Linked DNA regions of Leptothrix cholodnii SP-6. The protein of the gene in region 2 binds, or shares a complex with, the protein of the main gene of each other region. Links are inferred from orthologs where the notes say so. Each region holds a gene or a part of one and is shown on either strand. Other genes may lie near its edges. The genes, in order: LCHO_RS07970 and cheY.

What was found.
Region 1: the proteins of cheY (region 2) and LCHO_RS07970 are in contact, whole or in part, in a solved structure (PDB 1A0O), measured with the Escherichia coli proteins. The link is inferred for Leptothrix cholodnii SP-6 from one-to-one orthologs.

Annotation. Positions count from the first base shown.
Region 1 is NC_010524.1:1,694,687-1,697,969, reverse strand. Bases 214-3,178 are described here. They hold LCHO_RS07970 (chemotaxis protein CheW), read right to left. Parts: upstream 2,798-3,178; coding sequence 629-2,797; downstream 214-628. Other genes in these bases: LCHO_RS07965 (response regulator), read right to left, coding at 2,845-3,178; LCHO_RS07975 (methyl-accepting chemotaxis protein), read right to left, coding at 214-586. In the rest of the region: more of LCHO_RS07975, read right to left, coding at 1-213; more of LCHO_RS07965, read right to left, coding at 3,179-3,207; LCHO_RS07960 (hypothetical protein), read right to left, coding at 3,281-3,283. UniProt on the Escherichia coli protein: Involved in the transmission of sensory signals from the chemoreceptors to the flagellar motors. CheA is autophosphorylated; it can transfer its phosphate group to either CheB or CheY.
Region 2 is NC_010524.1:1,066,192-1,069,264, forward strand. The notes cover bases 237-2,991. They hold cheY (chemotaxis response regulator CheY), read right to left. Parts: upstream 1,936-2,991; coding sequence 1,537-1,935; downstream 237-1,536. Other genes in these bases: LCHO_RS04970 (ferredoxin--NADP reductase), read right to left, coding at 237-686; LCHO_RS04975 (protein phosphatase CheZ), read right to left, coding at 885-1,517; motB (flagellar motor protein MotB), read right to left, coding at 2,013-2,975; motA (flagellar motor stator protein MotA), read right to left, coding at 2,989-2,991. Outside these bases: more of LCHO_RS04970, read right to left, coding at 1-236; more of motA, read right to left, coding at 2,992-3,073. UniProt on the Escherichia coli protein: Involved in the transmission of sensory signals from the chemoreceptors to the flagellar motors.

The DNA.
Region 1 (3,283 bases), 630 kb from region 2 along the record:
CGGTGCGGGTCGAGGCCTCGATCTCGGCCTGCGTGGCGACCGCTTCGGCCTCCACGATCTGCTGGATCTCGGCCACGTTCTTGACCACGCCGACCATCAGCACCTTGGACCGCTCGAGCACCCGGTCGACCGCCTTGGCACTGTCGTAGACACCCGCCTGGGCGTTGCTGACCGCCTTGCCGGTGGTGGCGAGGTATTCGTCGAGCCGGGCGATCGCGTCGCGCGCGACCAGGTTGTCGGCGTCTTCCTCGCCGTCCATCATGGCGGCAAGCGCTGCGCGCAGCCCCTTGGCAGCGGTGTCCCAGGCAGCGCGGTGGGCCGTCATCAGCTCGGCGTTCTCGTAGTCGATCACCATGCTCTTCTCGGCCACCTGCACCTCGCCGAGCAGGCTGCGGATCTGCGTCACATGGCCCTGCTCGACCATCGAGTGCTCGATGAAATGGCGGTTCTGCTGCTGCAGGTTCATGCCGATGCCCAGCGCAAGCGCGGCAAACAGCGCAAACAGCGCCAGCACCATGATCACCGCTCCGGCCATGCGCAGGCGGATCGAGAACTGCCGCATCACGGTCTGCAGGCTTTCAAACATCATGTCTCCTTGTCGCCCTGGGGCTCGGCAGTTGCGCGGGGATCAATGGCGCGAACGACGCACCAGCGAACCGGTATCGAGAATCAGCGCGACGCGGCCATCGCCCATGATGGTGGCCCCCGACACGTCGGGCACCCGGCGGTAGTTGGACTCGAGGTTCTTGACCACCACCTGCTGCTGGCCGAGCAGTTCGTCGACCAGCAGGGCGACCCGCCCGCCTTCGGCCTCGACCACCACCATGATGGCGGCGACGCGCTCGAAGTCGAAGCGTGGCACCTCGAACACCTTCTCCAGCTCGATCACCGGCATGTACTCGTCGCGCACCTGCACGATGCGGCCGGTGCCGCCGATGGTCTTGATGGTCTTGTCGGTGACCTGGAAGCTCTCCACCACCGAGGCCAGCGGCAGGATGTAGACCTCGTCGGCCACGCCCACGCTCATGCCGTCCATGATGGCCAGCGTCAGCGGCAGGCGCACCTTGACGCTCATGCCGTAGCCCTCGGCCGAATCGATCTCGACCGTGCCGCCCAGGCTGGTGATGTTCTTCTTGACCACGTCCATGCCGACACCCCGGCCCGACACGTCGGTGACGACGTCGGCGGTCGAGAAGCCGGGCGCGAAGATCAGGCCCCAGACGTCCTGGTCGCTCATGCTGTCGGGCGCGTCGATGCCACGTTCGCGGGCCTTGCGCAGCAGCTTGTCGCGCGACAGGCCGCGGCCGTCGTCGCGCACCTCGATGACGATCGAGCCGCCCTGGTGCGAGGCGCTCAGCGTGATGATGCCGGTCTCGGGCTTGCCACGGGCGATGCGGTCGGCCGGCATCTCGCAGCCGTGGTCGCAGCTGTTGCGCACCAGGTGGGTGAGAGGATCGGTGATCTTCTCGATCAGGCCCTTGTCGAGTTCGGTGGCCTCGCCCTGCGTGACCAGCTCGACCTTCTTGCCCAGCTTGGCCGCCAGGTCGCGCAGCATGCGCGGGAAGCGGCTGAAGACGGTCGACATCGGGATCATGCGGATCGACATCACCGATTCCTGCATGTCGCGGGTGTTGCGGTCGAGGTCGTTCAGGCCGGCGATCAGCTGCTGGTAGAGCACCGGATCGAGGTCGCGGCTGTTCTGCGCCAGCATCGCCTGCGTGATGACGAGTTCGCCCACCAGGTTGATGAGCTGGTCGACCTTCTCGACCGAGACCCGGATGGTGCTGGAATCGAGCCCGCCCGAGGCCGGCTTGTCGGCGCGCGCGGCCGGCCTGGCCGGCACCACCGGCGCGGCCTTGGCTTCGGCGACCGGCACGACCACCGGCGTCGCGGGCGCGGCGGCGGCCCGTGCACCCGGTGCGCCTGGCGCACCGTCGAAGAAGCCGTAGCCCGGATCGTGCGGGGCCGCTTCGGCGGCCGGCTCGATGTCGAGCGGCGTTGCACCTTCGGGCACGCCCGGGTTGCCGGCATGGAAGCCGTAGCCGGGGCCGAAGGGTTGCAGCTGCACCTGCTCACGCGCCACATGGAAGGTGAACAGATCGAGCAGCTCGGCGTCGGTGCTGCTGGTCACGACCTTGTAGCGGCGCATGCCGTCGGCCGCCTGGCCGATGTCGATCGGCTCGATGGTGCCGAGGTCGGTGATCTCCTTGAACAGGTCGAGCAGGTTGTCGGCCTGTTTCGGGTCGTCGAGCGGGCCGACCCGCAGGTCGAGCTCGCGCAGGCCGGCGTGCACGGGCTCCGGCTGGGCCGTGACGGCCACCGATGCGACGGCGGCGACCGAGGCGGCAGCGGCAGGCTGCGCCGGCGGCACCTCGCCCGACGACATCGCCTTGATGGCCAGCAGCAGCTCGGTGGTGTCGACCGGGTCGGCACCGCTGCCCTGGTGGCGGCCGAGCTGCTCGCGCAGCGCGTCGCCGGCGGCCAGCAGCACGTCGACCATGCGGGCATGCGGCGCCAGCTCGTGGCGGCGCAGCTTGTCGAGCAGCGTCTCCATCTCGTGCGTCAGCTCGGCCACGTCGCTGAACCCGAAGGTGGCGGCGCCGCCCTTGATCGAGTGGGCGCAGCGGAAGATCGCGTTCATCGCCTCGTCGTCGGCGGCGCTGAGGTCGAGTTCGAGCAGCTGCTGTTCCATGCGCTGCAGGTTCTCGCCGGCTTCTTCAAAGAAGACCTGATAGAACTGGCTGAGGTCGATGCCCGCGCTTGCGCTGGCTCCCTCGGAGGAGGTCATTTCGGCCATGGTGTATCCCTGTGGTCCCGGACAGATCGATCGATGGGGGGGTGCGCTCAGCGCACCACTTTCTTGATCACCTCGATCAGCTTGGTCGGGTCGAACGGCTTGACCAGCCAACCGGTGGCACCGGCGCTGCGGCCCGCCTGCTTCATCTGGTCGCTCGACTCGGTGGTCAGGATCAGGATCGGCGTGTTCTTGAACTGGGAGGTCTCGCGCAGCTTCCTCGTCAGGCCGATGCCGTCCAGGCGAGGCATGTTCTGGTCGGTCAGCACCAGGTCGAAGCTGCGGCTACCCGCTTTCTCCCAGGCGTCCTGGCCGTCGACCGCCTCGACCACGTTGTAGCCGGCGCTCTTGAGCGTGAAGGAAACCATCTGGCGCATCGAGGCCGAGTCGTCTACTGCGAGGATTGAATGCATTGCGCGCTCCGAGAAGATTCTGTTTTGACCGGGGGTATGGGTTTCGGCTGGGGCTGGCGGGTTCGGCGGTTCGCTA
Region 2 (3,073 bases):
TTCAGGTCGCGCAGCATCGCCGGGCTGCCGCAGATCATGGCGCGGTCGCGCGCCGGGTCGAGTGCGGGCAGGCCGAAGTCGTTCCAGAGCCGGCCGTCGTTGATCAGGTCGGTGATGCGGCCCTGGCGCTCGAAGGGCTCGCGCGTGACGGTCGGGCAGTACAGCAGCTTGCCGTTGACCAGCTCGCCGAGGAACTCGTGCTCGGGCAGCTCGCGCTTGATCAGGTCCTGGTAGGCCAGTTCGGCCACCTCGCGGCAGCCGTGCACCAGGATCACCTTCTCGAAGCGCTCGTAGGTGTCGGGGTCGCGGATGATGCTCAGGAACGGCGCCAGGCCGGTGCCGGTGCCGAACAGGTAGAGGTTCTTGCCGGGGTTGAGGTAGTCGATCAGCAGCGTGCCGGTGGGCTTGCGACCCACGATCACCTTGTCGCCCACCTTCAGGTGCTGCAGCCGCGAGGTCAGCGGGCCGTCGGGCACCTTGATGCTGAAGAACTCGAGCTCTTCTTCGTAGTTGGCGCTGGCCACGCTGTAGGCACGCAGCAGCGGCTTGCCGTTGACCGGCAGGCCGATCATCACGAAATGGCCGTTCGAGAACCGGAACGCCGGATCGCGGGTGGTCTTGAAGCTGAACAACCGGTCGGTCCAGTGGTGGACGGACGTGACGGTTTCTTCGTTGAATGGTTTCATCGCAGCGGGCGGTGACAGGGACGGGCGGGGCGCTGGCGGATTCGACGGGGCCCTGGAACCATCGCAGCCGCAGCCGGCTGAGCAGGACGGGCCTGCCTGACCGGTCGAGGGTCATCGATGCAACGGGCCGCCATGAAGATTCATGGCAGGGCCGACGATTGCACAACCCTAGAGGATACCCGCAGTCACGATCGCCGCTCAGAAACCCAGGCTGGCGAGCAGGTCGTCGACCTCGCTCTGGTCGCTGACCACGTCGGTGCGGCCTTCGGGGTTGACGACCGGGCCGTTGAGCACCGAGCTGTCGACCTTGTCGCGCTGGTCGGGCGGCACCACCTGCACCAGCAGCTTGACGAGGCTGTCTTCCAGGTCGATCGCCAGTGCGACCACCTTGGCGACCACCTGACCGGTGAGGTCATGGAAATCCTGCGCCAGCATGATGTCGGTCAGGTGCTGGTCGATGCGTGCGGTCGAGGCCTCGACGTCGTGCGCGAAGTTCAGCACCGCACCGCTGGCCACCGCCTTGACCGGGTCGGCCACCAGCGCGGCGGCCAGCGCCCGCGTGTCGGCCGAGATGCGCAGGTGCTCGCTCTTGGCGTGGTCGACCGAGTTCAGCACCTTGTTGGCGGCGTCGGAGGTCTTGTTGGCGATGTAGTTCAGGCGGCTGCGGGCGTCGGGCAGGCCCTCGGCGGCGGTCTGCAGCTTGGGCATCACGCCCAGCTGCTGCAGCGTGTCGTGCAGCAGGCGGGTGATCTCGCCGATCTGCTGGAACACCTCCGGCGACGTGACGACGCCTTCGGGGGGTGCAAACGCGGCAAAGTCTTCGATCTTCATGTTCGCTCTCCCTGAGGGTTCAGGCCGTCGCAGCCAGCTTCTGCATGATCTTGGTGACTTTTTCTTCCAGCGTGGCCTTGGTGAAGGGCTTGACGATGTAGCCGGCCGCGCCGCTCTGGGCGGCCAGCACGATGTCTTCCTTGCGCGCCTCGGCGGTCACCATCAGCACCGGCAGGTGCTTGAGGGTCTCGTCGGCCTTGACCGCCTTGAGCAGCTCGAAGCCGTTCATGACCGGCATGTTGATGTCGCTGACGACGAAGTCGAAGCGGCTGTTCTTGAGCATGTTGAGCGCGACGTGGCCGTCCTCGGCCTCCTCGACGTTGTTGCAGCCCATTTCCTTGAGCAGCCCGCGCACGATGCGGCGCATGGTCGAAAAATCGTCGACAACCAGAAATTTGAGGTCTGATGAAGTGGTCATGGTCGGTCCTTGGCGTAGCGGGTGAGGACGGTGTGAATGGCGGGGAGGCTGGGTGCAACAGCGCGATCGATGCCTGTTTATCGGTTCGCGTGCGGGGCACTTGAATGCGCGGCGGCGTCAGACCCGGTCGTTTCGCCGGTGGGCGCGGGGGCCTCCGGCTCGACGGGCGGGGCATCGCCCGACTGGAAGAACCGGTCCTGCGCCTCGCGTGTCATCACGATGATGCTGATTCGCCGGTTGATCGGGTTGAGCGGGTCCTGCTGGTCGAACGGCACGCTGGCCGCCAGGCCCTGCACGCGCAGCACCCGCGCGTCGTCGAGTCCGCCGGCGAGCAGTTCGCGGCGCGAGGCATTGGCGCGGTCGCTCGAGAGCTCCCAGTTGCTGTAGCCCGCGCCGCTGCCCATCGGCTTGGCGTCGGTGTGGCCCTCGAGCGTGAGCCGGTTCGGCACCTCGGTCAGCACCGAGCCGATGGCGCGCAGGATCTCGCGCATGTACGGTTTGACCTCGGAAGCGCCGCTGTCGAACATCGGCCGGTTCTGCTCGTCGACGATCTGGATGCGCAGGCCGTCGCGGGTCATGTCCAGGCGGATCTGGTTCTTGAACTCGGCCAGCTTGGGCGAGTTGGCCATCACGTCCTGCACCCGCTGGCGCAGGGTTTCGAGGCGCTCCTGCTCGGCCTTGCGCTGCGAGGTCTTGATGGCTTCGGCGTTGTAGGTCTTCTTGCTCGGCACTTCGCCGCGCTTGACCTGGCCGGAGGTCTGCGAGAGGTCGGTGCCGCCGCCCTTGATCACCGAGGTGGCGTCACCGGCGCCGGCGCCACCCGACATCGCCACCTTGAGCGGGCTCTGGAAGAAGTCCTGGATGCCCTTCTTGTCGCCCTCGGTGGTCGAGCCCAGCAGCCACATCAGCAGGAAGAACGCCATCATGGCCGTGACGAAGTCGGCGTAGGCGATCTTCCAGGCGCCACCGTGTGCCGAGTGGCCGCCCTTCTTGACCCGCTTGATGATGATGGGCTGGAGCTTTTTCGCGTCGCCGGCCATGGTGTGCGCCTCCTTATTTCTTCTTCACGTGCGCTTCGAGCTCGGCAAAGCTCGGGCGCTCGGTCGAATAGAGCACCTTGCGGCCGAACTCGATCGCG